Regions from separate parts of the Lysinibacillus sp. 54212 genome, predicted to be linked through region 3. Evidence: riboswitches for the same ligand, from Rfam matches in the RefSeq annotation. Region 3 holds a riboswitch; each other region holds the start of a gene.

Region 1 (10,528 bases), on a different contig from region 3:
TAGTGGAATCGTATCAGTAATAAAGAGTCACCCGTATAAAACCTATAATACTAGCTTTTATACGGGTGAAGAAATTACTGTGTATTTAATAGATTTTACTTTACAATTTAAATTCACTAATTGTATTTTTTAAATCTTTTGCCATATCGTTTAAATTAGCAACAGATGTAGATATTTCAACGGAGGATTCATATTGATCTGTTGCGATTTCTACAACGTGTTGTGCATTGTTTGCTAAGCTTTCAGAGATTGTGGAGATATGGTTAATTGTTTCAGCAATATTTGTTGTGTTTGTGTTGATTTCTTCCACGACACCGAACACATCAAGTGTTTGCCTTGAAATCTTTTCAATAATGTTTGTGATATTATTGAATTCGTCTCCTGTTTTCTCAGCAAGGTTGCTACCTACTTCAACTGCCTTTATACCGCCTGTCATGGATTGAATAGCTTTTTCAGTCTCCATTTGAATTTCATTAATTAAAAGTCGGATATTATTGGCTGAATGAGACGATTGCTCTGCTAATTTTCTTACTTCGTCTGCAACAACTGCAAAGCCTTTCCCATGCTCCCCAGCTCTAGCTGATTCAATCGCTGCATTAAGAGCGAGTAAATTCGTTTGGTCTGCTATATCCGTTATGATTGAAATAATTTGGTTAATCTCCTGTGATTTATTTCCGAGATGAGAGACGACATTATTTGCATGACCGACCGTTTGTTGAATCGTATGAATTTGCTGCAGTGTTTGTTGGACAACTTCATTCCCAGACTGAGCAGTTTCCTTTGCATGAAGGCTTAAGTCAGTTACTGTTTGGACAGATTTTGTTGTTTCATACATACCTTGTGATATTTCCTCTAGATAATTGGAGGAATGTGCTAAATTAGTCGATTGAGATTCGGCTCCATCCGAAACATTCTGCATCGCTGTTGTAATATCTTCTGTTGCTGCTACATTTTCATCTGTGTTATGGACTAACAAAGAGGCGTTAGAAAGCATTTTATCTGAGGCTTCATCAATTTTTGTGATGAGTGAACGCAACTCTAGGCGCATTTTTTCAAATGCTTCTGCCAATTTTCCGAGCTCATCTTTACGATTTAAAAGTACAGATGTCCCTAAATCTCCCTTAGCAATTTTCTCTGTTGAAAGAATAATTTGTTTTAGTGGGTTTATAATCGAACGACTCAATAGGAGAGCGATAATAATTCCGATGAAAATGACAAATGAAAACGTCATAATAAAAAAGTTTGTATTATCATTAATAATCTGCTGAATATTTTGTAAGCCATTTTTTGTTTGAGCGACACTTTCCTGTTTTAATTCATCCACCATTGAATTAATAGTAATTGATGTTTCATCAAACTCGCCCATGATTTTATTCCCTTGTTCAGGGCCTCCATCAATATAATTTTGTGCCATTTGTATTCCAGATTGATAGTAAGCATTAAAGGCTTCTTCGATTTCATTTAGTCGATCTAAATTTTCTGGCTGTAGCTCCTTTAATTCATTCAGATTTTTATAAACAATTTGACTATGTTTTTCAGCTAATTCGAAGCCATCATTTAATCCGTCTTGTCCTCGTGTTGCACTAATGTCTGTTAAATACTGCTGTACTTGTACGACTGCTAATTTTAATTCCTCTGTTAAGAAAGTTGTTTGCAATGTAGTGTTTTCGATTTTCTTAAGATGTTTCATTTGGGAATCAGCATTATTATATTGGACAATCCCTACAATAATTAATGTGAAAAAAATAAAAACAAAAGAGAGTAAACCCCTAGTACGTATAGACATATTGACCTCCCCTAAATGTAAATTAAGTTAATTGTATCTAATATATATCATAAACACTATGAGGATAGAGTTAATAAACTTGTAATATTTGTTACATTTTCAGTTATACTTGTTTATCTCGGATAATTTCAATAATTGCCCTCTTTGAATTTTGACTATTATTAGTCATATATGAAAAATACATCTTTTAATTCCCACCTCTTTCGTTGTTCTAAGGATTCCTTATCTTCTACAATGAAACTATTGGAGGAAGAACAATGACTTTAACAACACAGCAAGAGATGAATGAAGCTTTCGAGTTTTTAACTTTATATAAAAATGAGCAACACTTAACGGAACAATGGTTATCTAACCGAATTTGTGAGGTAGAGACTACAGGCGAGTATGTTCCCACGACAGAGGAGCTGACATTTGGAGCGCGCGTGGCATGGCGGAATAGTAATAAATGTATCGGCCGTTTGTTTTGGCAATCACTTCACGTATTTGATGAGCGAAAGTTGACGGATCCGCAATCAATTTTTCAGGCGCTGCTCCGACATATTGATTTTGCAACGAATAACGGCAAAATTCGTCCTGCCATTACCGTTTTTGCACCAGGGAAGGTTCGTATTTGGAATCATCAGCTGCTACGTTATGCAGGGTACGAAACAGTGGATGGTATCGTCGGTGATCCGGATTCTGTTGCCTTTACAAAAGTGTGCCAGGAGTTAGGCTGGCAAGGTGAAGGCACCCCTTTTGATATTTTGCCACTGGTAATTCAAGTAGAGGAAAGAGCACCAGAATTATTTAATATTCCGAATGAACATGTGCTCCAGGTTAACATTACTCATCCCGAGTATAAAAAAGTAGAAGAACTACGGTTGAAATGGTATGCTGTTCCAATTATTGCGAGCATGCGTTTTAATTGTGGCGGCATAGATTTTGCTGCAGCGCCGTTTAATGGCTGGTATATGGGGACGGAAATTGGTGCACGTAACTTTGCGGACGAGAACCGTTACAATTGTTTGCCTGCAATGGCCGAGGCAATCGGTATTAACAGCGATACGAATAGCTTTCTCTGGAAAGACCGTGCCCTAGTAGAATTAAATATTGCCGTGCTGCATTCTTATAAAACTGCAGGCGTAAGTATTGTTGATCATCATACAGCGGCACAGCAGTTCAAATTATTTCAACAGCAGGAGGAGGGGCATGGACGCGATGTAACGGGCAACTGGACATGGCTCATCCCGCCGATGTCACCTGCTACTACACATATTTTTCATCAACCAATAGCGAACGTGATCTTAAAGCCGAATTATTTTTATCAAAAACAGCCTTTTTAAACGACGAAAAACCCGGAACATGCTCCGGGTTTTCTTGCAAAAGATAAGTGAAATTTATTTCTATGCATTCTTCTTTATAAGAAGAGCATTCTTCCTTTTGCTTTGTCTTGAAGCTGTAGCTGCCTCCTGGTAAAAGCTAAGGCTTGCTTATGCTTTCCTAACATTTCGCAGCAGGTGATCAGTCCTTCAAAAATTTCGTTATGAAGATGATAGTCATCAAAGTTCTGAAAGAAAGCTAAAGCCTGCTGTAAAGAATGAAAAGCTCTATTCGGCTCCCTTTTGACAAGGTACATTTTAGCCCATGTAGTCAACGTTCTTGCCTGTTCCTTATATAGGATTGGAAAATCTAGGTGTGCTTCACAGGCGGCTAAATGAGCTCTCATTTCATCAGGACGACGGAGTGAGAGAAGGGTGTCACAGCGATTTAAATGGAATTGAAAAAAAAGACCCGCATCCTCTGCAATTTGCTCAGTATACTTCGAATAGACGTTATTAAGTGTTGCAAGAGCATGCTCGGCATCTCCTAAAAGTAGCTGACAATTAGCCTTTGACAAAAGGGCAAACGCTTTTATTGAAATGCTATTATCATCCTCTGGAAAAGCGGCTGCGTTTGAAAATAAACCTAGAGCAAGCTTGTATTGTTGCTGCTGTAGCGTGTAATATCCACGTATCAAAAAGTGCGGAGCTTGTTGTTCGTTAGATTGAAGTCGCTCCAGCTCTTTATAGTGGGAAAGAAAAACGTTCATTTCACCACGCACATAGGCAATACAAGCAAGATAAAAAAGACAGTGTTCAATTTTATCTTGTTGCTTTTTTCTTTTATATGTTTTCAATAGCTGATTAATCACGATTTTTGCTTCTTCGTATTCAGCTGTTTTACAGCGTGCAATAGCATAATGCATTCGCTGCTGGAGACTATCCATAAACATCACTTCCTTATAGCGGAGCTCCTACTAATTTCGCTGTTAAATGTAGTATTAATAACCTTGTATGTGTTCATACATAGAATAAAAAATTACGGCAAGCTGCAAAATAAAAAACCTCCAAATATAGTTTTGGAGGGTAAAATATACTTATTTTTTATTCAAAATCAAGTCAATTAGCTCTTGTCGATCGATTAAATATACATCGTTAATGTTCGCTAGCTTTATTGCTTGTTTTGTAAAGTAGCTATTCGTCACAACCCAAGCTTCAGTAGCTTCATACATTTTAATAGCACCGATAATTTCCTGCACAGCCTTTACTCCGACAGTACTTGAATAGCGTTTCGCCTGTACAGCGATAATGTCTTCACGGTCCTTTAAAATCAAATCTGCTCCGTAATCGCCAGAAGTGGCTGTATAAGTCACTTTAAATCCTCGACGTTTAAACAATTCACCTAAAAACTGCTCGAATTCTTCGCCTGTCATTACATCGACTTCCTTCATACCAGCTTTTCTAAGGCGCGCGGTTTTACGTGATTTACGCCAAGCCTTAAAGCCTATCGATAACACAAAATAAAGAACAATTGCTGCTCCGATTCCTTGCAATGTTTGGGTGAAATACCAGCCAAGCGCGGCAACGATTAGTATAGGAAGTGTTGGCAGTATACGAATGCGTCTTTTTTTCTTTGCTCTACGTTTACGCAAAATTATGTTCTCCTTTGAAAAATCATCCTCGCCATTATTATAGCACAAAAGAGTACATACGTTTGCCTTATTCGTGTATTGTTTTATTATTACCTGCAATGTATCCGGAGATGAGCAATGCAATGGCAATGGCAATAAAAATCGTATTCGGTACGAACCAGCTTCCGGTAACATCTTTAATAAATCCGAAGCAGGTTGGTCCGACTGCTGCTAGTAAATAACCAATTGACTGTGCAAATCCCGATAATTCTGCCGCTTCATAAGCAGTACGCGTACGAAGAGTAAAGAGCATCATAGCGAGTCCGAACGATGAACCGCCAGCAAGACCTAAAAATATCATCCAAACTACAGCGTAATCCGTCCATTCCATAAGCACGCCAGTAAATCCGATAAGGTAGAAAGTCGAAAATACTAGTACTAATGGACGTTGTGTTGTAAGCTTTGCCGCAATAATCGGCGTAATAAAGGTCATAGGGATTTGTGCAAACTGCATGACAGAAAATAGCCAGCCAGCATTTGCTGCATCAATACCTTGTGAAATATAAATCTCTGGGATCCAAGCAGCAGTTGTGTAAAAAATGAAGGACTGCAATCCCATGGCGAACATCACTGCCCAAGCAAGTGGGGAGCGAATTAGAGTTGACCACCCTGCTCCTTTTGATGTTCCGCTAGATAGCTGGACTTTTTCCCCTCGCAATTGTGGTATCCAAAATAAGGTTGCTGCAATTGTGACAACAAGCGCAATAGCTAATGCTCCTTGCCAACCGACTGTAGTATTAGCAATTGGATAGCTGACACCTGCACCAAGACCACTCGATAAATTCATCGCCACTGTGTAAATTCCAGTTAACAATCCAATATGTAACGGATATTTCATTTTGAAAAAGCTTGGTATTAAAACATTTCCGAAAGAAATCGCGACGCCAATTAACACTGTGCCAACGAGTAGTAGTGACGTTGTTCCGAGTGAGCGTAGTATAATCCCGAAAGTAAGTAGGATGACTGAATAAAATAACGTCCACTCCATACCAAAGCGTGATGCAACACGTGGAGCAAATGGCGATACAATTGCAAAAGCGAGTAATGGGATAGTCGTTAAAAATCCTGCTAACACATTGGAAATACCAAGTCCATCTCGAATAAATGACGTAATCGGTCCAACAACGGTTAGTGGTGTTCGTAATGTCATAGCTACAAGGATAATAGCAACAACAAATAAGATGACCTTGCTATTGAATTGTAATTTTTTGCTCCTATATTCTTTTGTTGATGCCATTGTGAATATTCCTCCTATTGCTTTTCTTATTGGTCTGAATAGTCTAAAAAAACTGAAAAAGCAAAAATAATTGATAACAAAAATTTGCTATGTTAAACTCGAAGACGTTATCTAATTTAATAGATTTTGCCTCATTTGAAAATGGGGTAGAGGTCGCAATCATTATGACTAGTATAGCTGAGATTTGGAGAATCGGGGAAGCTTTATGAAAGGAATGGTTGCCGAAGTAGTTTGTCACTACCAGGGCATACTATTGGGGCTGTTTTCGAATAGGAACAGAACTGCCGCATTTTAGCGGGTGAGCTATCGTTTCAAGTTGATGAGGACTTAATATAAGCCGTCACATTACCTTGTGGCGGTTTTAAATTTTTCTCATTGCGATGAAAGATGCCAAAAGCATTTTAAATCAAAAGGAGTTATAAAAAAATGAGTGAAGTAAAAATAGATAGGCTTGGACATAAATCTGAGTTAAAAAGAGGTTTAAAAAGTCGTCATATTACGATGATTTCTTTAGGTGGGACGATTGGTACAGGATTATTCCTAGCATCCGGCGCTTCCATTGCACAGGCTGGTCCTGGCGGTGCGCTACTTGCTTACGCATTGATTGGTATTATGGTGTATTTTTTAATGACAAGCTTAGGGGAGATGGCGGCATTTATGCCAACATCCGGCTCTTTTAGTACGTATGCAACAAGATTTGTTGATCCAGCACTTGGGTTTGCGCTTGGCTGGAACTATTGGTATAACTGGGCAATTACAATTGCGGCAGAAATCGCGGCAGTATCATTAATTATGAAATATTGGTTCCCAGATAGCTCTTCAGCGTTGTGGACAGTTATGTTTATCGCTGTCGTATTAACGTTTAACATGTTGTCAGTTAAAGCATATGGCGAAAGTGAATATTGGTTTGCGATGATTAAAGTTGCAACGGTTATTATTTTCATTATTGTTAGTTTCTTAATGATTTTTGGGCTTTTAGGTGGAAATGATCCTGTAGGCTTTAAAAATTTCTTTGTGGATGAAGCACCATTTAACGGTGGCTTCCTAGCAACATTTGGTATATTCCTTGCAGCAGGGTTCTCTTTCCAGGGGACAGAGCTATTAGGGGTGACGGCAGGCGAAACGGATAATCCAGCAAAAAGTATTCCGAAAGCGGTACGTTCGGTTTTCTGGCGTATTTTACTGTTTTATATTTTTGCCATTGGTGCAATTGGGTTATTAATCCCGTATACAGATACACGATTATTATCAGATGATATCGCTGTATCACCATTTACCATTGTTTTTGATAATCTAGGTGTAGCATTTGCTGCCTCTGTGATGAATGCCATTATTTTAACGGCTATGCTATCTGCAGGAAACTCAGGTCTATATGCAGCAAGCCGTATGCTCTATCAGCTTGCGGTAGACGGAAAAGCACCAAAGTTTTTCATGAAGGTGAATACACGTGGTATTCCGGTATATTCACTTCTTGCTACATTGGCAGTAGGAAGCTTAGCATTTTTAGCATCCTTCTTCGGTGATGGTGTCGTGTATATGTGGCTACTAAATGCATCGGGTATGTCCGGTTTTATTGCATGGCTAGGAATTGCAATTAGTCATTATCGTTTCCGAAAAGCATATATTGCGCAAGGACGAGACGTATCGCTGCTTCCTTATCGTGCAGCACTATATCCATTTGGACCACTCTTCGCCTTTATCGTGTGTATGATTGTCATCCTTGGCCAAAACTACACAGCATTTACAGGTGACTCGATTGACTGGTACGGTATTTTAGTATCGTATATTGGCCTTCCGCTATTCGCAATATTATGGCTAGGCTATAAACTAAAACATAAAACAAAAATCGTTCCATTACAGGAATGTGATTTGGACTATAAATAATGAGAAAGCGGCTTGCATTGGGCAGGTCGCTTTTTTCTTTTTGAAACATTTATAGAATTCCCATGTTTTCTCAGCTTCTAAATTACTATAATGAAGAAAGGACAGATATTAATATAAGGGGCGAATAAAAGCGTGAACATTCAAATTGAACCATACATAGAGGATGGAAAAACAATCATGCCATCCATTACATTATCCTTGAACACTTCTATAGTTGGCATTTATACAGATGTTAAAAAGATAGACTATGTGATGCAAGCATTAAAATCAGTTGGTTATATACACCCGATGGATGAAGGACATTATGAGCGATTAACGATAGAAGAGAGTTTTCGTTATTACTGTGCACTTTTCGATAGGAAGGATGAGGTAGAAGAGCTGTTATCAGCTTTTGGATTTTCAAAGCAACGGAAAGTAAAAGTAAAGGATTTAACGAAAAGCGAGAGGAATAAATTACATTTTTTAAGAGCCTTTTTACAGACGAGCCAATTGCTAATTATTGAAGAGCCGCTACAGCAAATGGATGAGGACTGTCGTGTGATCGTCACACAATTAATGATGAAATGGATCGAATCAGGGCGCTTTATCCTACTGCTATCCAATAATTTAGAGGATATACTTATTTCGACTGGCGAAATATATCGCGTAGATCAAACGGGCTGTCATCCATTAGACTTTGCAGACGATTCACCGCCTACCAAAGCTGAAGAAGATATATCATTTAAAATAGAAAAAATCCAAACGAAAAAGAACGACAAAATTATTTTATTTAATCCACCAGAAATCGACTTTATTGAAAGTATGGATGGAGAGGTCCTAGTTAATGTGGCAGGTGATGCCTATAATTGCGGGATGACGCTTCAGGACTTAGAGAAAAAATTAAAAGGCTATGGATTTTATCGCTGTCATCGCTCCTATATTGTTAACTTGCAAAAGGTTCGTGAAATCATTACATGGACTAAAAATAGCTATAGTTTAAAATTAAATGTTGGTGAGGGAACAGTTATCCCGTTATCTCGCGCTAAAATTTCAGAATTAAAAGAATATATTGGCATTTCGTGAAATTTCCTGGGGAATATTGTAGATTAAACAGATCTCCTATAGTACAGTTCACCGTCAATTTGCTACAATTCATCGGAAAAAGGCTGTAGCTTCAATTCTTTTCGAATACAGTAGGTGTAACGAAACGGTTGAAGGAGGATGTTGCACATGCTAGTTGCAATTGACGTACAAAACGTAAAAAAGACATTTGGAAAGTTTGTAGCGCTTGAGGATGTATCATTTTCAATTAAAAAAGGAGAGATTTTTGGTTTTCTGGGTCCAAGCGGCTCAGGTAAAACTACCATGATAAAAATCTTAACGGCGCAGCTCGAGCGTACAGCAGGTCAAGCACACGTATTAGGAATGGACGCTATTGAAATGAAGAAAGGCTTCAATAGAGAAAGGTTTGGAATCTTAACAGATAATAGTGGTCTGTATCAGCGATTATCTATTGAAGAAAACTTACTACTATTTAGTAATTTATACAACTTGCCGAAATCAGCCGTAAATGAGGCACTCTCATTTGTTAACTTAACGAATGATCGCAAGAAGAAAGTCAATCAGTTATCAAAAGGGATGATTCAGCGGGTTACTTTGGCGCGAGCAATTATGCACAAACCAGATCTACTATTTTTAGATGAGCCAACATCGGCATTAGATCCTGTAAATACACAGCATATTTATAATGGATTACGAAGGTTAAATGAAATGGGTACTACTATATTCTTGACAACACATGACATGCAGGAGGCAGAAACTTTATGTGATCGAGTTGCCTTTTTGCATAAAGGGAAAGTTCAAGTAATTGGTCAGCCTTCAGAGTTAAAGAAAAGGTTCCGAGATGAGACAATGACCGTCGAGCTGGAATCGGGCGAGCAGCATATTATACCGATGGATGGAACTAAGGCTACTGAACTACTAGAGTGGATGCAGAACGGACGGGTGTCAAGAATTAGAACGAATGAGCCATCATTAGGTGATATTTTTATGAGTATGACGGGGAGTGAATTATAATGAATATTTCAATAAAACGAATCCAGGCGATTTTCTTAAAGGACTACAAAGAATTTTCACGTAACTATGCAATCTCGACGATGGCTTTAGTGCCACTTGTTTTAGCTTTTTTCTATAGAGATCTTGCAACAACACAAATGATATTTTTACCGATAAATATGACATTTGCAATGGTTACAACATATATTCAATGTTGTTTAATTGCAGAAGAAAAGGAACGTAATACACTTCGGGGACTATTGATGTCACCAGCAAGCGTTGCAGATATTTTAATCGGAAAAAGTTCTTTAGTTTTTAGTATATCAGCCATCATTATTGCACTTACTGTGTATCTAGTAGGTTATGAACCTGCAAATATCGTTGTATTATCATTAGCGATTATTGTATCGATTGTTTTTTATATCATTCTAGGTACAATTTGCGGATTATTTGCGAAAACAATTATGGAGGCGGGTGTTGCAGTTTTACCAGTTATGTCCGTTTTTTCATTTGGGCCTACAGCATTAATCATAGCAGACCGATATCCGATTCTTGAGCTTGCGCAATGGTTACCGAGTGCACAGCTGTTGCTATTGGT
Region 2 (10,528 bases), on a different contig from region 3:
GCAATAAACTCCTCATTATAATTTGATCTATATTCAGATCTTGGACCATTCATAGCTGCGGGAATAATATGTGCAATCCTAGGTTTGGTTGTTGGAATATGACATATCATACAACGGTGTTTAGAAATTATTTGTAATTCCCTTTTTACAGTGCTAGAAAATTCTATCCTCAAAGTACTTGTCTCCTTTAAATTGGTGTTAAATAAAATTAATGTAATTTACCTCAATTATTATTTCGATACTGAGGAAGGTATCTCAAAAAATATTAAACAAGGTATTGACGATAATGTTTTTTGAAGAGGAATAAAGTTTATTTTAAGAATTGTGTAAAAATAAATTAATATACTACATTTATGTATTATATTTACAAACGTTGAATAAAAAATTGGACATGCTGTTATAGCATGTCCTTATTATTTTCTGCTTTAATCATTTCCCAAATGGTACGTAGTTTTCGAAGCTCTTCTTCATTGGAATTTGGCAATTCTTTATACCAAACGCCTAGTTCAGGATCATTGATAAAAGCTTGGAATTCAGCCTCATCATGTTCTTGTGGTGTAAGTACAGGGGTGTCTGTGCGGCCGAGAAGGTAATCAGTACTGACTCCAAAAAAATCGGCTAATCGTTGTAAAGTATCAGTGTCGGGTGAGCGATTGCCATTTTCATAACCTGATATAGAAACTTTAGTTACATTTATTTTGTCACCAAGTTCAGTTTGAGTTAATTGTCTTTCTTTTCTAAGTTGCTTTAGGCGCTCTCCATTCAATAAAAACACCTCATTTCATTAATTATTATTATACAAGTTAACCGTTAGATAACAAATACAGAACACTATAGTTAACTAAATAGAAACTTTTTTGTTTAAAGTCATTGACAGTTACGTATAAGTTAATTATTATATGGTTAACAAGAGGTTAACCTAAAGCAAGGAGGTAATTTTATGACTCTTGAAAAATTAAAAGAAATCCGAGTTAAACATGAGTTAACTTATCAACAAGTTGCAGATGAAACTGGTATTTCAAAGGAACACTATTGGTTTATAGAAAATGGTAAACGTGGCTTAACTTATGAAATGGCGATACGAATTGCAAAAGTGTTTAATAAAAATCCTGATGATATTTTTTTAAACAGGCAGTTAACTTGTTGTGAACTTTCGTGCGTTATATTGCAAAAGGAGGTGAGAGGGATGAAAAAGAGTGCGTTAAGAATGAAACTTGCAAAAGCAAGAACTCAGCTTTCAATAACAATAGATAGCTTGGTAAAAGCTGTTCTTGAAGATAGTTCTTCATATGCAGATGCAGTAAAAAAAATAAAGAATACTAGATGGGTCTTCAGTGGAGAGTATTCTGAAATAATCATCGAAGATGCTATTAAAAAGGTTGAAAAAATTGCACTGGAACAGCCAATAGAGAAGGACTGCTAGTTCATAACAATCCTTCAAATAACTTTTAGATTGCTTTCATTGAATCTATCTTATCTTTTAGCATTTGATCAATGATTTTAAATTGTTCTTTAACATTTTCGAATTCAGAATCTAGTTCAATAAAGTCGTTTGATTGGGACTCAAGGACTTCCTTAAATTCTAGATACAGAATATCGAAAAAGGAGAAGAATGATGAAAATTCATAGTGATGCAAATCAATGAAGCACGAATAGTAAACTTTTGAACCAGTGCGCAAGCTATAAATCTCAGCTAAATCTAAGTGTAGTAAAGGTACATCATTTAAATTGTTGTGAAGTTTAAGTGTCTGATAAACAGAATTCATTCTATCAAACTGTTGGTTTAAATGTTCACGAAACTCCATGTAGCTTGCAAGTTCTTTTAGTATTAAATCATCCATATGTAATCACCTCACTTTCAAGGTGATTATAGCAAATAACTTGGGAGGAGGTGAGAGGGATGGAGCAGCAACCTTTAAAAAAAGAGGATGCGCTACAGATTGCTTTAAAGGCACTAACTGAGAAATTACATGGGTGTACATTTTTGTAGGGGGAGGGTGCCCTTATTGAAAACATAAAATTAATTTATGAAAGTAAATAGTTTATTTTACCAAAGTGATTACAAATTTTACTACGAATGTTCATGTGAAAAAACGCTCATGTATTCTGCACTATCTTTTATTCTAATATTGAATTATGATAGATTTTATACCATAATTATAATTAATATACAAATATTGGAGGGTGTTTATGAAGAAATTTAAAATACTCCTTGTAGCGATGTTAGTTTCGTTGTCATTCAGTTTCGCGAACGCTGATGAATCGAGTGCTGCATCTGGAATATCAATCTATATTAATGATGTAAAACAGTCCTACAGCGATAAGGCAATTATTAAAAATGGTTCAACTCTAGTTCCGCTTCGAGGAATATTTGAAGCTCTAGGTGCCGGAGTTATTTTTGATTCAGAGGACCGGTCTATTGAAGTATCAAAAACCACGGGCAAGATGTGGCTTAAAACCGCTTCGAAACCTACAGACCCATCCTACTCATTTTCTACAAAGATTTTTCTTAAAATCGGTTCGAAAACAACATACGTGAATGGAAAAAAAGTCACAATTGCGATGCCAGCTCAAATTGTAAAAGGTAGTACATTGGTTCCTTTACGCTTTATTAGTGAAACACTTGGTGCTGAGGTGAGATGGGACGCCAAGAAAAAAACAATCAAAATTATTACTCCAGAAGTATCAAAGCAAATGAAGGCTCATTTCATTGATGTTGGACAAGGCGACTCAACTCTATTACAACTTGCAACTGGAGAAAATGTTTTAGTGGATGCTGGCACTGATGAAGCTGGCGAAAAAGTAGTGGCTTATTTAAAATCGTTAGGAATCAAAAAGTTAGATTATGTAATTGCAACGCATCCAGATGATGAGCATATCGGAGGTATTACACATGTACTAAATGCATTTCCGGTGGGCACTTTCATAGATTCTGGTGTAACACACACATCTCAAACTTATGAGGATATGCTATTTGCAATTAAAAAGAAAAAAGTAAAATATGTTGTACCAAAGCATGAGCAAATATTATTACACAACAATAATGTGAATTCGTATTTACAGATTTTAAATGCAAACCCCGATGCGGATGATATCGATGACGCTAGCTTAGTAGTAGCTGCTGGCTTTGGTAAAAGTGATGTCTTATTGATGGCCGATGCAGATAGCGAGATAGAAAGAAAATTATTATATTTTGCAGATATTCCTGGCACAATTATAAAAGCTGGTAATCATGGATCTGACATAAGCACTTCATTGGATTTCTTAAAATCTACTAGTTATCCTGAATCGGTTATTTTGAGTTACGGTAAAGACAACGCTTACGGTTATCCTCACAAAAGTGTTTTAGGTAACATCAAAGCAGTTGGTGCTAAAGCTTACTCGACGGCTCAAGATGGGACAATCATCGCTACTATAAATAGTGATTCTTATTCAATTGACGCAAAAGAGTTCAAACCAGGTGATGAGGTAGTAGAACCAGAACCACCTACATCTCCTAATAATTCGTACAAGAACTGTACAGAGTTAAGAAAAGATTTCCCAAAAGGTGTTCAAAAGGGACATTGGGCTTACCAACCCAAAATGGACCTTGATGGAGACGGTTGGGCATGTGAATCTTAAATAACACGAAAAAGACTATCTCGGTTGAGGTAGTTTTTTTGATCGATTTTAAGTTGCCAAAAAGTGTTCTACAGGCAAGAGGATAAAAAACATAATGAAAAGGAAAATTTATGAAAAGAATTCAAAGGAGTTACATAGTAAATTTGAGTTTTAACCTATTATACAGCGGGTTGAGAAGTTTCCTGAAGAATAAAAAAGAGTATAGAACTATTAATTTCATAATTAACAGTATCCCCCACAATCGTTGGTATATCAATGATTGTGGGGGACTTTTTTGTTTTAACTTGGTAATTTGAATATGTGGTATTCAGGATAGGCATATAACTCTATAGAGTTCCTTTGTTACCTTGATTATTTATAGTCTATGAGCCACTCCTAAATTGTTTTAGAAAGTCATGTATATTGCCCTCTTGGAACGAAATATATTGAAGTAAAGATCTTTTGAGGGGGGAAAGACATGAAATGGTTAGCCGTTATTAGTTATTTGGCAATGATTAGCATTAATGCTTTAGCCACCACGGTAGGGATAAACGGAAAAACGACAGGTGAAATCTCTAATGAAGTAGATGTATTATTTACTCCTGCCGGGTATGTGTTTGCTATTTGGGGGTTAATTTATATTTTACTAGGAATATGGCTCTTCCAACAGCTCCGTCTTCCAACAGATGAGGTGAGTCGGTATAGAATAGATCTTTTCCTTATTACATGCCTTTACAATATCGCTTGGTTGTTGAGCTGGCATTATAATTACTTCCTTATATCTGTAGTAGTTATGATTTGCCTATTATTAAGTTTGATTATCATTTATAGGAGTTATCCAGCAGGTGATTATCGCTTATCTGATAGACTGCCGTTTTCGGTTTATTTAGGGTGGATTAGTGTAGCGCTAATGGCAAATATCAGCTATGTACTGAAGTATTATGGCTGGAATGGTTGGGGTATTTCAGAACAAACGTGGGCCCAAATATTACTGTTATTAGCAACATTATTAGCCTTTTATATTCGTGTGAAAAACAGAGATATTTTATTTTCATTCGTTGTTATTTGGGCTTTTATTGGTATTGCCGTACAAAATGGAAAAGATGCGGGAGCTTTATTCTATATGCCATTCGTTTACAGTTTATTGCTGTTGTTTTGGATATTTGTTGGGATGAAATGGGACATTCCTAGGAAGATGAAATCTTTAAAGCCTTCATCAAAAAATTAGCTGTGAGTTATCAACATCTAGTTTTTTTTGAAGAGAAAAGAATCATATAATCTATTATAGGATTACTTGTACACCAATAAAGATATAGGAACTGGTATGAAATGAATAATGTTTAGATATTGAACCATCACATAATTTTATATGTCCGTAGAGATTTATGTGACTTTAGTCTTGTTGAAAGTGCGTAGCAAGGTGGGAATCGTATCCTTGAAGTGAATGTAAATGAATGCAAAATGAAGTATATATTAGCATATTGTTTCATATATCAGAAAAATGAATATTGACACATAAATCAGAATGTTGTAATATTCTATTATTAATTAAATATAAACCTCACAGTCTCGTGAGGTAGAGGCGCGGTATTTATTAGTTTTTCATAGAGTTAGAGCAAACGATGAAATGAAAAAGAAGGAAATATCGCCGAAGCGTGTTCGTAGGCTCACTACGTTTCGCTGGGTCTGCAATGAATAATTGCAGGACTGTCTTGTTTGATCCTTCCCGTTCATTACAAGGTGTGCTATCTCAATATGGGAACTAGAGGATATGGGCTAATAATATTCAAGCGACCTTAAGTTCTTCTAAGGTCGCTTTATTTATTGCCTAAACTTTCAGAAAAAGGAGAGAATCGTATGAAAAAGAAGCTTTTAGTATTGATAGCAGGGATGATGACAGTGTTAATTCTTGCTGCATGTGGTTCTGATGATGGTAAAACAGGTTCATCGTCAAATGACAATGACCAAGAAAAAGAAGAAAGCAATGTTTTACGAGTTGGGATGGAAGCAGGTTATCCACCGTTCAACTGGACTCAAATGGATGATGGAAACGGTGCAGTGAAAATCGACGGGGCTGCTGAATATGCAGGTGGCTATGATGTTGAAATCGCCAAAAAGGTTGCTGAAGGTCTTGGCAAAGAGTTAGTTATTGTAAAGATGGAGTGGAACGGATTAGTTCCTGCCGTGCAGTCAGGTGTAGTTGATGCCATTATTGCAGGGATGAGTCCGACTGATGAACGAAAGGAATCAATCGATTTCACAGAAAACTATTATACGTCTGATTTTGTTATCGTTGTGAAAAAAGGTGGTCCATTTGAAAAAGCTAAAACATTAGAGGATTTTGCAAAGGCGAAAATCACATCTCAATTAGGTACGACTAACTATGATGTAATCGATCAAATTCCTAATGTTGATAAACAAACAGCAATGGATGATTTCAATGCAATGCGCGTTGCATTAAAATCAGGCGTTATTGATGGCTATGTAGCGGAGCGTCCAGAAGCGGTTTCGTCAACAGCAGCGAATAAGGACTTTGCTTATGTAGAGCTTCAAAAAGGGTTTAAAACAAATCCAGCTGATACAGCAGTAGCAATCGGTGTACGTAAAGGGTCAGATCTTACAGACAAAATGAATGAAATTATTAAAGGTATTTCTGAAGAAGAACGTACAAAATTAATGGATGCTGCGATTGCTAATCAACCAGCTCAATAATAAATAATGGGACTAGCCGAACATAATTTTGTCGGCTAGTTTTTCTAAAAGACAGTGATTGAACTGTTAGGGGGATTTTCATGAGTTTAGAAACAATACTCAATATTCTAGAAAATAACTGGCCAATGTTTTTACGAGGTGCAGGGATAACGCTAATGATTGCAATTATTAGTACAATCATTGGTGTGCTTATCGGATTTTTTATTGGAATTATGCATACAATTCCAGTGCGAAAACGTTCGGTGAAAAGTATTGCTTTAAAAATATTTAACTTCATTTTATCGTGCTATGTTGAAGTATTCCGTGGTACTCCAATGATTGTACAGGCGATGGTAATATACTTCGGTTTATTCTCATATGGCATCAAGCTTGATACATTCGTCGCTGCACTAGTCGTAGTAGGTTTAAATACGGGTGCCTATATGGCAGAAATCGTACGCGGTGGCATTGTGTCCATCGATAAGGGGCAATATGAGGCGGCACAAGCAATCGGGATGAACCATCTGCAAACGATGATTCATGTAGTTCTTCCACAGGTTGCTCGAAATATCCTACCTGCTACCGGTAATCAGTTAGTAATGAATATAAAGGATACAGCAGTATTAAATGTTATAAGTGTAACCGAGCTTTATTTCCAATCAAAGTCGATTGCATCGATCAATTATAAATTTGCGGAAACATTTTTAATTACGTGTTTAATCTATTTAGCTATGACCTTTACAGCAACTCGTATCCTACGCTGGATAGAGAGAAGAATGGATGGACCTGATGCATATAAAAAAGTAGATCAACATAGCGGAGGGGAAGTCTTACAATGACAAACGTAATTGAAATACAAAATTTAAGTAAATCTTTCGGCTCGAATGAAGTCCTTCGTGATGTGAATTTTAATGTGCAAAAAGGGGAGGTTGTTTGCTTAATCGGCTCATCTGGTTCTGGAAAATCAACCCTTCTACGCTGCATTAATCTACTTGAAACCCCGTCTGGTGGGAATATCGTGTATAAAGGTGACAATATTTTAGGTGATAAGCATAATATTGAAAAATATCGTACACACTTAGGAATGGTTTTTCAGCAATTTAACCTTTTTAATAATTTAGATGTCCTTGGCAATTGTATAGTAGGGCAGCAAAAGGTGCTAAAGCGTTCGAAGCAAGAGGCAACTGAAAAGGCACTAAAATATTTACAAGTTGTCGGCATGGATCAATACAAAAACGCAAAGCCACGACAGCTTTCTGGCGGTCAAAAGCAGCGTGTAGCGATTGCCCGAGCACTGGCAATGGATCCAGATGTAATGCTATTTGATGAGCCAACATCTGCACTAGACCCAGAAATGGTAGGGGAAGTATTAAAAGTAATGCGTACGCTTGCAGACCAAGGGAATACAATGCTCATTGTAACTCATGAGATGGAATTTGCGCGTGAAGTATCAGACCGAATTGTCTTTATGGATAAAGGGGTCATTGTTGAAGAGGGGCATCCTGACGAAGTGTTAGTGAATCCAAAGCACCAGCGTACAAAGGAATTTTTAAAGCGTACGTTAAAATAAACATTCAATCGACAAGTGATGGGCTTGTCGATTGTCTATCCCTATCTTCTTGAATTCCATTCTGAATAAAAAATAAATATAATAGCAAATGCAATGGCAATTGCGAAAAAACAAACGGGAACAGGACCAAATGCCATGAATAAATCACCTCTTTAACAATATTTTAACATGTGGAATATAGCAAGGAAACGATTAAAAATACAATATTCTATCGCATTTTGCATATTTACTACCAAATATAATAAAAATCGTTTAAAATAAGTGTATCTGTTAGAGCATATGTCTCTTAAAAAGTGAGGGAAAATAATGTTACATTTAAAATGGAAAGATGCGCCAACAATCCGTACAGTAAAATGTGTACATACAAATGCATCAAAATATTTAGTATCCAATGTACTGACGGTTGGAAAAGAATACGAAGTGAAAAACGAAACAGAGGAGTTCATCTTCGTTATTGATAATACAGGAAATGTAGGCGGTTATTACAAAGAATACTTTGAATAAGGGTATTATGTAATAGGCTAGGGTGGTGGATAATTTCACTGCCCTTTTTTTTACGGATAAGAAGAGGGGGTGCTAAGAACGTAAAGTGTTCTAAGCGCCCCCTTTGCTTTGTCTACATTAATTCTGATTCCGTTTGAAGTCGCTTTTCATTGGCTACTGCTTGTACTCGTAGCGTTTCTTCAACATCCTGTAATAATCTGAGCTGCGTTTGCTTAAAGTGATCAATTTCCTCATGTCTAATACTACGGTTGCCTTTCTTATCCTGAGACGTGACCTTAATCATTTTTGCATTTTTCTTCATTAGTTCATCTGATGCTTGCAATAATCGTTGCTGAGCAAGATTGGCGCGACGTTGATTATTCATACTTACAAGCATTGAAATCTGTGATTGCCAAAGCGGAATAGTTGTCATAATCGATGATTGAATTTTATCAATTAACATCCGATTGGTTTGCTGGATTAACCGAATTTGTGGAGCAGACTGAACCGCGATTTCTCTAGATATTTCTAAATCATAGATTCTTCGATCGAGCCATTCGAGAGCCATTTGCAAATCTTGCAATTGCTGATGCAGCATCGGGTCATTGGAGGCCTGTGCCTTTTCATTTAATACAGGTAATTGCTCATTTTGTAGCTCCTGGCGCTTTACTTCTCCTGCGGCAATATAAATATTAATTTCATTAAAATAGTCTTCATTTAGCTTGAAGAGCTCGTCAAGCATATTATAGTCCATTAATAAGTTTTGCTGAGAATGGGCGAGCTGAATACCTAAACGGTCAATATGCTTGCTTAAGCGATTGAAATGGGTCATTATTTCCTGGATAGAAGAATGCTGCTTTTTAAAGAGTCTTCCAAAAAATCCGGCTTCCTTTTCAATTAGTGCATCAGGATCAACCTTTTCTAAATGATCCATAAGCTGAAATAAAATATCCCCAACCTGTGATGTATCCTTACGCTGCACATGTAGGAGCATTTTAGACGTAAAGGATTTTAACGAAGATTGTGCTGCCAAACCAAAGGAAAGGACATCTTCATATGAGCCTACATTCATACTTCCTGCTAGCTTCATCGCACGTTTTTGATCAAAGGTGCTTAACGATAAAAAAAGGGGAGTAGGGGCATTGTTTTGCAAATGATATTCGTATTGCTCACTCGCTGCCTCGGCCAATGAACTCCCTGATGATTGAAACGCCTCAAACGGATTTTCGCTTTTCACTAGTGGCCACCACCTATTTGCTGACGTTCTTTTCGCTTTTCATTTTCCAGCTTCGCAAAATCTAGCTCTAATTTTAAATCCTCGATATCTGATTGAAGTGCCAGCTTTAGGTCGTCTTCCATTGTAATGTGTAATTCCTTTAATGTTTTACGTGTATCCTCTAACGCAATATGAATGTCTGTACCTTGCACTTGCTCCTTTGTTAGCAGCGTATATTTATCCGTTAATTCGACTGCTGAAGGTAGGTGAGCATAGAAAAAGTCTTCTACTACGAAAAATTTTCGCGGACTCGTTTGAACAATATTGACGATTCGACGAGAAAGCTTACTCATATCGTTAATAAGCTTAAAGGATTTTAACGATCGTACACGAATATACTGTTGATTTAATTTAAAGATTTGTTCTTTTGCCTGCTTTAGCTGCTTTTCGATATGATTATATTCTGAGCGTGAAATGCCTAATTGCTTACTACGCTGATATTTTTGAAAGCTTGCTATTCCTTTGTTACTGGTAAAATAACTAGCTATGGATAGCAACGGAACAAGGATGATACCTAAATCAAAGTTTATTACCGTTAGTATAAAAACGGAAAAACCTACTAGCCAATTAATGGCATGTCTTGTAATAAAGTTTGATACGCCTAGCATGTTCACACCTCCCTTTTCATTCTAATTAATAATACGGACGATAGAAAAAAAGGTTTCATTTCTATAACAGAAAAGCCGGATACTAAACAATATCCGACTTCATCACTGTATAACCGATTAGATCCTCAAACACTCTGACATTAAATTGATTGGATTCGGCTTGTAAGCTAACGCCCCTTTGAACAAAATCAATAAATTCATCAATTGCCTTTGTGCTTCCTTCTACCTCAACCTCTAGCTTTTCATCATGATTCAACTGACAATAACCCTTCAAACCAAGCTCAATCGCTTTTTGCTTAA
Region 3 (10,528 bases):
TTTTACTCAGAATTATTTTTGGCAAAGTACACGTAACGTAGAGCGGCGAGTGTAACTGGCGGCTACGCCTTTCACAAAAGAGCAAATTAAATTGTAAAGGAAATCAACATTCACTAATCCAATTATAATGTAATTTTTTCATAATAAGACCTCATTTCCTTATAATTAACACACCGTGAGCATAATAATACTCAATCCAAATGTTATCATGCTATACTACAATCAGATGTTAGTTTAAGGAGGCTATTTATTATGGCAATTGTACAAGGTACTGATTCAAACTTCCAACAAGAAATCGCAAACGGCGTTGTTCTTGTAGACTTCTGGGCTGCATGGTGCGGACCATGTAAAATGATTGCTCCAGTTCTTGAAGAGGTGGATGCAGCAATCGGAAACGACGTAAAAATCGTAAAAGTTGATGTTGATAATAACCAAGGCACAGCAGCCGAGTATCAAATCATGTCTATTCCATCATTACTTTTATTCGTTGATGGTGAGCTAAAGGCAAAAACAGCTGGCTTCATGCCAAAAGAAGCGTTAATCGATTTCATTAACGATAACAAATAATTTTAACAGGGACCGAGTACAGTCAGTGTGCTCGGTTTTTTAATTCGTATTTTTTCGCTTGACCACTATATAATAGCACTATAGGACAAAAATTTTAGGTGATAGGATGAACAACACTATAAAAAATAAGTTATCAATTTTACCGGATGAGCCCGGCTGTTATTTAATGAAGGATCGTCAAGGAACAATTATTTATGTTGGGAAGGCGAAAGTTTTAAAAAATCGTGTGCGCTCTTATTTTACAGGCAGTCATAATGGGAAAACGGCAAGGCTTGTTAGTGAAATTGAGGACTTTGAGTATATCGTAACTTCTAGTAATTTAGAGGCCCTCATATTAGAGTTAAACTTAATCAAGCTGCATGATCCGAAATATAACGTTATGCTAACTGACGATAAAACGTATCCGTATATTAAAATAACAAATGAAAAGTATCCTCGTATATTAACGACTCGGAAAGTGAAAAAGGATAAGGCACGATATTTTGGACCGTATCCAAATGTTTTTGCAGCGAATGAAACGAGAAAGCTGCTTGACCGCCTATATCCATTACGAAAGTGTGCGAAGCTCCCGAACCAAGTGTGCTTATACTATCATCTTGGGCAATGCTTAGCGCCCTGTGTAAAGGATATTGAAAAGGAAATATTCGACGATATGATAGAAGACATTGTTAAATTTTTAAACGGCGGCTATGAGGACGTAAAGCACGATTTAGAGGCAAAAATGCTAGAGGCAGCTGAGAAGCTTGAGTTTGAACGAGCAAAGGAGTTCCGTGATCAAATTAACCATATTGAAACGGTCATGCAAAAGCAAAAAATTGTAACGGGAGACCTATCCAATCGAGACGTTTTTGGCTATGCAGTAGACAAGGGCTGGATGTGTGTACAAGTGTTTTTTGTCCGCCAAGGTAAGCTAATTGAGCGAGATGTATCCATTTTCCCAATTTACCAGGATCCAGACGAGGAATTTTTAACCTTTGTCGGACGCTTTTACGAGTCACCACAGCATATAAAGCCAAAAGAGGTTTTAATTCCAGCAACCGTTGATGAAGCACTATTGGAAAAGCTACTTCATGTGCAGGTAAGGATTCCAAAGCGTGGCTCAAAGAAAGAGCTCGTTGAAATGGCAATTAAAAATGCCCGGATTGCAATTCATGAAAAATTCCAGTTAATCGAGCGTCAGGAAGAGAGAACAGTGGGGGCTTGTGAAGCGTTAGGAGAGGCATTAAATATCGCAGTACCACTTCGTATAGAAGCCTTTGATAATAGCCATATGCACGGCGCGGATCCGGTTTCTGCAATGGTCGTGTTTATAGATGGTAAGCCTGCCAAAAAAGAGTATAGAAAATATAAAACTCGAGAGGCAGCCAAGCACGATGATTATGGTGCAATGCAGGAAGTGGTTAGAAGACGCTATTCACGAGTGCTCCGTGAAAATTTGCCGCTGCCAGATTTAATTATTATCGATGGTGGTAAAGGCCAAATGGAGGTTGCACGTGAAGTGATAGAAGATGAGCTTGGTTTATATATTCCGATTGCTGGCTTAGCAAAGGACGCTAAGCATAAAACATCACAATTACTTTTCGGAGATCCTCCCGCACCGATTGAAATGAAACGCACTAGTGATGGATTTTATTTGTTACAACGAATTCAGGATGAGGTCCATCGTTTTGCCATCACTTTTTTACGTCAGCAGCAGCAAACAAATGCGATTACATCGGTACTTGATGAAATTGAAGGTATTGGACCTAAACGGAAACAACAGCTTCTTAAGCATTTCGGCTCCGTGAAGAAAATTAGAGAAGCATCCATCGAACAATTACTAGAGGCAGGTATCCCAAATAAACTGGCTCTTTCGATTTATGGCTATTTTCAGAAAGAAACGTTGAAAAACGACTAGCATTATGCTATCTTTACAATAATAATTCAATATTTTTAGATAGAGGCGCGGGCTTCAAGAGTACAATTTGTGAGGGGGAACAACTCCTATGACCATATTGGAAAGGGGAAACCGCCGAAGTGAACGACAGCTTGTTCCTGTCCTTTGCTGGTTTTACGTTTAAGAAATGTAGAACTGTCAGAATGATGTATTCTGGAGAGCTATCTCGACAACTAATTTTAGATTCGTTTTTGAGGCGGCTTTTCACATGTGTGAGAAGCTGCCTTTTTTTTCTTAAAGGGGAGTGTTGAAATGAAACGGGAATCAAGTGTGCAAAGTGTTCAGTATGAATCAGATATTATTCAAATTACGGTAGGATACAATAATTTTAAAGAGGCATTAGTAGAAGAAATTTTTAACGAGCTTACTAGACAAGGGATCGATGTAGATAGTGGTGTTGAAAAGAATATAGACGGTGAAAATTCTAAGATTTCATTTTCAATCGCCAAGGAAGCATTCCCTGAGGCTCTTCGTGTGCTAGAGGCAACTAAAGCATCGCTAGGCTTTAGTTTTGCAGATTTTGAAGTTGGCTTAGCGAAGATCACAATACTAGGGACAGAAACTATTTCAATGCCCGATGTTACGAGCTCCATTTTTACCCGTCTTGAAAAGGAAGAGATTCTAGTGAAAACAGCTTCAGGATCGGACGATCAAATATCGGTAGTCGTTGCTCAAGAGGATATGATGAAAGCTGCAAACGCTTTATATGATGAATTAAATATAAGTGTGTAGTGGCCGTGTATAGGCCATAATTGTAAATCTTCGGGGCAAAAAATAAGTCGTCTGAGTCAGTTTAAAACTAATCAGACGACTATATCCTTTGTAAGAATCTATGAATGTTTTAGAATGTAAAATTACGATACATTGTTGAAGATAGTGATTTATTAATTAATTACGATTTACACGTTTATTTTGCGAGAATTCTCTCTTTTAAATCCCATTTTACAGTGAATGAAACTTTGTTTTGTTTACCGTTCACTTCATCATAGCATTCTGTTAAAAAGCCATTTAGTTTTTGAGTTTGCTCTGCCAAAAAACCTGCTTCAAGTCTAAAACAACGCTGATTTGTTTTTAGTATATTTTGGTCAGTCTCTAATACGTAAATTGCACTATCCTTCTGTTCCTTTTCTAACGATAAGGATCCCCAGCCGGCTTGTTCAAAAAAAGAATTTGCTTCTTCTATAGAAAATAACGGAAACTTGCGAGCTAGCTCTTTCCCAGCCCAGTATAATACATCATTTTCATGTTTACCCAGTATGGAAGAAAGGACATGATCCCGAATAATTTCATAGCCGAATATTGGAATCGCTTTCATCTTATCTTCATTCATTCTATTAACCTCTTTCTAGAATTTTCTTATTTTTTAGATTTATTCCCATATGGAATGACACGTTTTAGAAAAAACGTGTTTTAAGCAGCGAAAATGTACGTTTTTAGTGGTCCTTAAATAATCCTCAGTGCCTTGACGCTTGTACTTCTTGAGAGTACAATGGACATGTCATAATATTGTACCATGATGAAATATGCAGTCAATCACCTAACGGTTACAAAGTATTGACAAAGAGAAAAGCATATTTTAAGTACTAAGGGGGGTAACAATCTTGTCGAAAGATCGTGAGTTTTTATGGCGCCGCTTACATTCTTTACTTGGTGTAATTCCAGTAGGTTTGTTCTTGGTGTTCCACTTATCACTGAACTTCACTGCAGTTGGTGGTGAAGAAGCTTACAATAATGCTACAGGAATGATGGAATTAGTTCCTCACTCATTATTGTTACTAATGGAATGGGTAATTATTTATATACCATTAATGTTCCATGCATTTTACGGAATCTACATTGCATTTACTGCAACGCACAACACACAGCGCTTCGGTACTTTCCGTAACTGGATGTTCCGTCTACAACGTATGACTGGGATTTTCCTAGTTATCTTCGTAGCATGGCACATTTTCCAAACGCGTGTTCAAAAGGCGCTTGGAGCTGAAGTTAACTTTGATATGATGGCTGAAATTGTAGATAATCCTGGATTCTTAATTTTCTATATCGTAGGTATCTTATCTGCAACATTCCACTTAGCAAACGGTTTATGGTCGTTCTTAGTAAGCTGGGGTATTACTCAGTCAAAACAATCACAAAAAATTGCTACATATATTACAATGGCATTCTTCGTAGTGCTTTCGATTGTCGGCGTAGCAGCAATTTTAGCGTTCGTAGTATAAACAAGTTGCAATTAATTAGTGAATAAACTTGCAACATTAAGTGTTCGAAATGGATAGATAAAGCAATGTTAGAGGAGTGAGAATCAATCATGGCAAAGAGCAAAGTAATTGTTGTTGGTGGCGGCTTAGCAGGCTTAATGGCAACAATTAAAGCAGCTGAAGATGGTACTGCGGTTGAATTATTCTCATTAGTTCCAGTAAAGCGTTCACACTCTGTTTGTGCGCAGGGCGGAATTAATGGTGCAGTAAATACAAAAGGTGAAGGGGATTCTCCATGGATCCACTTTGACGATACAGTTTATGGTGGCGACTTCTTAGCAAACCAACCACCAGTAAAGGGTATGTGTGATGCAGCCCCTGGTATTATTCACTTAATGGACCGTATGGGAGTTATGTTTAACCGTACACCAGAAGGACTACTTGACTTCCGTCGTTTCGGTGGTACGCTGATGCACCGTACAGCATTCTCGGGTGCAACAACTGGTCAACAATTATTATACGCACTAGACGAGCAAGTTCGTGCACACGAAGTAGCTGGTTTAGTAACAAAATATGAGCACTGGGAGTTCCTGGGTGCTGTGCTTGATGACGAGGGCATTTGCCGCGGTATCGTAGCGCAAGATTTAAAAACTGAAGAAATCCGCGCGTTCCGTGGTGATGCAGTAATCATGGCTACTGGTGGTCCTGGTATTATCTTCGGTAAAACAACAAACTCAGTAATCAACACTGGTTCTGCAGCATCTATCGTGTACCAACAAGGTGCAACGTATGCAAATGGTGAGATGATTCAAATTCACCCTACAGCGATTCCTGGAGACGACAAAAACCGTCTAATGTCAGAATCTGCTCGTGGTGAAGGTGGACGAGTATGGACTTATAAAGACGGTAAGCCTTGGTACTTCTTAGAAGAAAAATACCCTGCTTACGGTAACCTTGTTCCACGTGATATCGCAACTCGTGAGATTTTCGACGTATGTGTTAACCAAAAGCTTGGTATTAACGGCGAAAACATGGTATATCTAGATCTTTCTCATAAAGATCCACATGAGCTAGACATCAAACTAGGTGGTATTATCGAAATCTACGAAAAATTCGTAGGAGATGACCCACGTAAATTACCGATGAAAATATTCCCAGCCGTTCACTATTCAATGGGTGGATTATGGGTTGATTATGATCAAATGACTGAAATTCCTGGTCTATTTGCTGCTGGTGAATGTGATTACTCACAGCACGGTGCTAACCGTCTAGGTGCGAACTCATTATTATCAGCTATTTACGGTGGTATGGTTGCAGGACCAAACGCTGTTAAATACATCAAAGGCCTTAAAAAGCATGCGGAAGACTTACCAGAATCAATCTTCGAAGCTCGCGTAAAAGAAGAGACTGAGAAATGGGAAGCTATCCTTAACATGGATGGAACTGAAAACGCATACTTATTACACAAAGAGCTTGGCGAATGGATGACTGACAACATGACTGTAGTACGTCATAATGATCGCCTAGAAAAAACGTACGAAAAATTAACTGAACTTCAAGAGCGTTGGGAAAATATCGACATTAACGATACACAAAAATGGTCTAACCAAGGTGCCCACTTCACGCGTCAGTTAAAGAACATGTTATACCTTGCTAAGGTTATGACAAAAGGTGCTTTACTACGTGACGAATCTCGTGGTGCTCACTATAAGCCAGAGTTCCCAGAACGTGATGATGAGAAGTTCTTAAAAACAACGATGGCGAAATTCGACCCAGCTACGGGCGAGCCAATTATCACATATGGAGAAGTAGACGTTTCGTTAATTCCACCACGTAAACGTGACTACTCATCTTAAGGGGGATATAATCAATGGAAACTGCAAACACAGGAAGAATGGTTGATATTGAAATCCTTCGTCAAGATACAGAAAATGGTGCTACACGTTGGGAGAAATTCAAAGTTCCTTACCGTCCGGGTATGAACGTAATCTCAGCGTTAATGCATATTCAAAAATACCCTGAAACTGCAGATGGTAAAAAGACAACACCTGTAACTTGGGATATGAACTGTCTTGAAGAAGTTTGTGGTGCATGTTCAATGGTAATCAATGGACGTCCACAACAATCATGTTCAGCCTTAGTAGATAAATTAACGCAACCAATTCGCTTAGAGCCAATGAAAACTTTCCCAGTTGTACGTGACTTACAGGTTGACCGTAGCCGTATGTTTAATGCACTGAAAAAAGTGAAGGCATGGGTTCCAATCGATGGTACTTACGATTTAGGTGAAGGTCCACGTATGCCAGAGCGCAAACGTCAATGGGCTTACGAATTATCAAAATGTATGACTTGTGGTGTATGTATGGAAGCATGTCCAAACGTGTCTGAAAAAGCTTCATTCATCGGTCCAGCTCCATTATCACAAGTACGTTTATTCAACACTCACCCAACTGGTGCAATGAACAAAGATGAGCGTTTAGCTGCAATTATGGGTGACGGTGGTCTTGCAAACTGTGGTAACTCACAAAACTGTGTAGCTGCTTGTCCAAAAGGTATTCCTTTAACAACATCTATCGCTTCACTTAACCGTGCAGCAACAGTTCAAATGTTCAAGAACTTCTTCGGTTCTGACCATATGGTTTAATTTTTAAAGATGAGTCTCGTGCATATAAGTGCACGGGGCTTTTTTTGAATGAAAAATATTAGGTGTGTTGGGTATCAAAAAAATCCTAGTATTGAAGCGTGTTTGTAGTAAAGTGTTAGAAAACGGAAATTCATCATAACTTAAGCCTGATTTCCATTGCTTCAAAGACCAACACGATGTTGATCACGCTGGCTCCACTTAAATCAACAAAGGGACCGTCTGAAAAAACATTTTGAGACGGTCCCTTTGCGACGAGGATGGTGACATGATGATGCGACCACCGCAGGAGCAATATACTTTAATGGATCATTAATGAAGATCGATATTCATCAAAATGGTTTAATCCAGTATTATTATTGCAATATTTAGCACACGTAACGTAGAGCGGCGAGTGTAGCTGACGGCTACGCCTTTCGCTACAGAGCAATGTTTTTTGCACCAGAAGTGAAGCGGCAGGTGCAAAGATTCCAGCGGGAATAGCAATGTTTTTCCTGTGACGACAGCGGCACTGAGGTACGAACGACGAGGAGACTGAAGCCATGCCCGCGGAAAGCGTCCGCTCGGAGTGCAGTGTGCGGTTCATAAATAACAACGATGAGCAAGCAAAAAAATGAACTTCAAATAGATTCAGATAATGCGATAATACCTCTTATCTGCTATAATAAATGAATCACTATTCATTTATAAAGGGCGAAGGGGGAATTGTTTATGAAGGCAAGTTATATGGAAGATACGTTGAACAAGGTAAGCGAATTTAAATTTTCTGTAGGGGTGCAGGTTCGTTTTTCGGAGACAGATATGTTTGGCCACTTAAATAATACGGTAACATTTACTTATTTTGAATTTGCTCGGATCGAATATTTAAAATCATTGGGACTAATGACTAATTGGCAGCAGGAAGAAGTTCAAAATATACTAGTAGTAGCCGATTTACAATGTGATTATTTAAAGCAAGTATTTTTTGATGAAAAACTTGAAATATATGTAAGGACGGCTCGTATTGGAACGAGTTCAATCGATCTTCATTACTTAGCTAAAAATGAAAAAGATGAACCGGTCTTTACCGGAAGGGGCACAGTTGTACAAATAAATCGCCATTCTGGAAAAGGAGCAGCCTGGACTGAGGACGAGAAACAATTATTGCATGGGAAATAGTGAAAAAGCCCTCACCGCTAACAACCTCTTCACATACTTTACATAGAAGAGGATGGGAGGTTGTTGCTAAATGAGTAGCCAGCAGTCGCGTTTTCTACTAACAAAGCGAGAGCGAGAAATTTTTCAGCTGCTAATTGAAGACTATTCGACAAAGGAAATCTCGGAGAAGCTACAAATTAGCGAGAAAACGGTGCGTAATCATATTTCCAACACGATTCAAAAGCTCGGCGTTTCTAGTAGAACACAGGCGCTAGTTGAGTTATTACGACTGCAAGAATTGTCTTTAAACTGAATGGGTGCTTGCTATTTCCATTAAAACACTTCAAAATAGAGGTATGAATGTATTTTGAGGAGTGAATGGGTTAAATGATAGACAATAGTAAACACAGCTTTGAATCTGTAGCTTTATTAGAAAAGGAATTACGACATATTTCACACTTAATTAAACAAAAGGGTCGCGAAATATTGAGTAATTATACGATTACACCTCCGCAGTTTGTCGCGTTGCAGTGGTTACACGAGTTTGGTGATATGACGATAGGGGAACTTTCGACAAAAATGTATTTGGCGTTTAGTACAACGACAGATTTGGTTGATCGAATGGAAAAAAACGAGCTTGTTCAGCGTATTCGGGATGAGCAAGATCGTCGAGTAGTGCGCATTCACTTATTACCAGAAGGCGAACGGATTATTGAAGAAGTTATCGAAAAACGACAAAATTATTTACGAGATCTTGTCGAACATTTCGAAACGGACGAAGCAACAGAATTACTTAAACTTTTACAAAAACTACATTTATTAATGAAATAGGATTGAGGCGGTATATGTGAATGCCCCGATTGGTGTTATCGATTCAGGTGTTGGTGGCTTAACAGTAGCAAAAGCGATTATGGAGCTTTTGCCAAATGAAACAATTTATTATATTGGTGATACGGCTAGATGTCCATATGGGCCTCGTACGAAGCAGGAAGTACGTACGTTTACGTGGCAAATGGCGAAGGCACTTGAAAAAATGAATGTTAAAATGCTTGTGATTGCGTGTAACACGGCAACAGCAGTAGCACTAGAGAGTTTGCAGAAGAACATGCCATTTCCTGTATTAGGCGTTATTAATGCAGGGGCTAGAGCAGCTATTAAGAAAACAAAACGAAACGAAATCGTTGTATTAGCAACTGAAGGAACTGTAAAAAGTGCTGCCTATGAGCAGGCATTACATTCATTAAGTACGAAAGCAAAGGTGATTCCGCTCGCTTGTCCTACTTTCGTCCCGCTCGTTGAAAGTGGAGAGTATGAAGGACAGTTCTCTTATGATCTAGTCTCAAAAGGCTTAAAGTCATTAGAGGAGGAGCGTTTTGATACGGCGATCCTAGGATGTACCCATTATCCTATTCTACAAAAACAAATTGAAGCAGCTCTTGGGCCAGATGTTCATGTTCTTTCATCAGCAGAAGAAACGGCAAGAGATGCAGAAGCGATTTTAGCTTATACAAATCAGCTAAGAACGGATTCGACACCACCGCAGCATAAATTTTTTGCCTCGGGGTCGGTGCCGATTTTCCGTTCTATAGCAGAACGTTGGCTAGAAAAAGAAAAGCTCGATATTCACCGAATTAAATTTTAACAAGGGCTCGATCGATATTTTATCGGTCGAGTTTTTTATATGATTAGCCTATAGCTAGTAAGGATGTGTCTTTCTTACGTGTAAAAATTATGTTAAGATAAGTGCGCGAATGTAAGAGGAGGTCAATTATGACAAGACATGATAACCGAGCTGTAAACGAATTACGTCCAGTTCATATTGAAAATAATTATTTAATGCATCCAGAAGGTTCTGTCCTAATTACTGTAGGGAATACGAAAGTAATTTGCACAGCAACGATTGAAGATAAAGTTCCAGGCTTCCTGCGAGGACAAGGAAAGGGCTGGATTACAGCAGAATATTCAATGCTCCCTAGAGCGACTGCACAGCGTACACAGCGTGAATCCTCACGTGGGAAAGTGAACGGTCGTACGATGGAAATCCAACGA

The links. A riboswitch is a leader RNA that binds a small molecule or an ion and turns the genes downstream of it on or off. The one in region 3 is predicted to bind lysine.
Positions count from the first base shown of each region.
Region 1: another riboswitch for lysine. It lies ahead of V4T18_RS06055 (amino acid permease); the one in region 3 lies ahead of V4T18_RS12310 (ACT domain-containing protein).
Region 2: another riboswitch for lysine. It lies ahead of V4T18_RS13560 (transporter substrate-binding domain-containing protein); the one in region 3 lies ahead of V4T18_RS12310 (ACT domain-containing protein).

Region 1 covers NZ_JBAFWZ010000006.1:101,257-111,784, forward strand. Annotated here, with positions in the region: gene hutI (imidazolonepropionase) at 1-3, shown strand, start outside; gene V4T18_RS06030 (methyl-accepting chemotaxis protein) at 101-1,786, opposite strand; gene V4T18_RS06035 (nitric oxide synthase oxygenase) at 2,044-3,108, shown strand; gene V4T18_RS06040 (hypothetical protein) at 3,183-4,031, opposite strand; gene V4T18_RS06045 (restriction endonuclease) at 4,182-4,736, opposite strand; gene V4T18_RS06050 (CynX/NimT family MFS transporter) at 4,804-6,012, opposite strand; lysine riboswitch at 6,152-6,326, shown strand; gene V4T18_RS06055 (amino acid permease) at 6,439-7,896, shown strand; gene V4T18_RS06060 (LytTR family transcriptional regulator DNA-binding domain-containing protein) at 8,029-8,958, shown strand; gene V4T18_RS06065 (ABC transporter ATP-binding protein) at 9,106-9,951, shown strand; gene V4T18_RS06070 (ABC transporter permease) at 9,951-10,528, shown strand, end outside.
Region 2 covers NZ_JBAFWZ010000020.1:41,994-52,521, forward strand. Annotated here, with positions in the region: gene V4T18_RS13530 (HNH endonuclease signature motif containing protein) at 1-173, opposite strand, end outside; gene V4T18_RS13535 (helix-turn-helix domain-containing protein) at 398-775, opposite strand; gene V4T18_RS13540 (helix-turn-helix transcriptional regulator) at 941-1,423, shown strand; gene V4T18_RS13545 (hypothetical protein) at 1,449-1,841, opposite strand; gene V4T18_RS13550 (stalk domain-containing protein) at 2,191-3,621, shown strand; gene V4T18_RS13555 (tryptophan-rich sensory protein) at 4,079-4,828, shown strand; lysine riboswitch at 5,170-5,356, shown strand; gene V4T18_RS13560 (transporter substrate-binding domain-containing protein) at 5,458-6,312, shown strand; gene V4T18_RS13565 (amino acid ABC transporter permease) at 6,393-7,130, shown strand; gene V4T18_RS13570 (amino acid ABC transporter ATP-binding protein) at 7,127-7,861, shown strand; gene V4T18_RS13575 (DUF6501 family protein) at 8,168-8,365, shown strand; gene V4T18_RS13580 (toxic anion resistance protein) at 8,478-9,581, opposite strand; gene V4T18_RS13585 (5-bromo-4-chloroindolyl phosphate hydrolysis family protein) at 9,581-10,228, opposite strand; gene V4T18_RS13590 (acylphosphatase) at 10,311-10,528, opposite strand, start outside.
Region 3 covers NZ_JBAFWZ010000016.1:40,683-51,210, reverse strand. Annotated here, with positions in the region: gene trxA (thioredoxin) at 253-567, shown strand; gene uvrC (excinuclease ABC subunit UvrC) at 674-2,464, shown strand; lysine riboswitch at 2,497-2,675, shown strand; gene V4T18_RS12310 (ACT domain-containing protein) at 2,756-3,235, shown strand; gene V4T18_RS12305 (YslB family protein) at 3,411-3,833, opposite strand; gene V4T18_RS12300 (succinate dehydrogenase cytochrome b558 subunit) at 4,105-4,722, shown strand; gene sdhA (succinate dehydrogenase flavoprotein subunit) at 4,812-6,557, shown strand; gene sdhB (succinate dehydrogenase iron-sulfur subunit) at 6,572-7,345, shown strand; gene V4T18_RS12285 (acyl-CoA thioesterase) at 8,054-8,500, shown strand; gene V4T18_RS12280 (helix-turn-helix domain-containing protein) at 8,571-8,792, shown strand; gene V4T18_RS12275 (MarR family winged helix-turn-helix transcriptional regulator) at 8,867-9,310, shown strand; gene racE (glutamate racemase) at 9,327-10,121, shown strand; gene rph (ribonuclease PH) at 10,250-10,528, shown strand, end outside.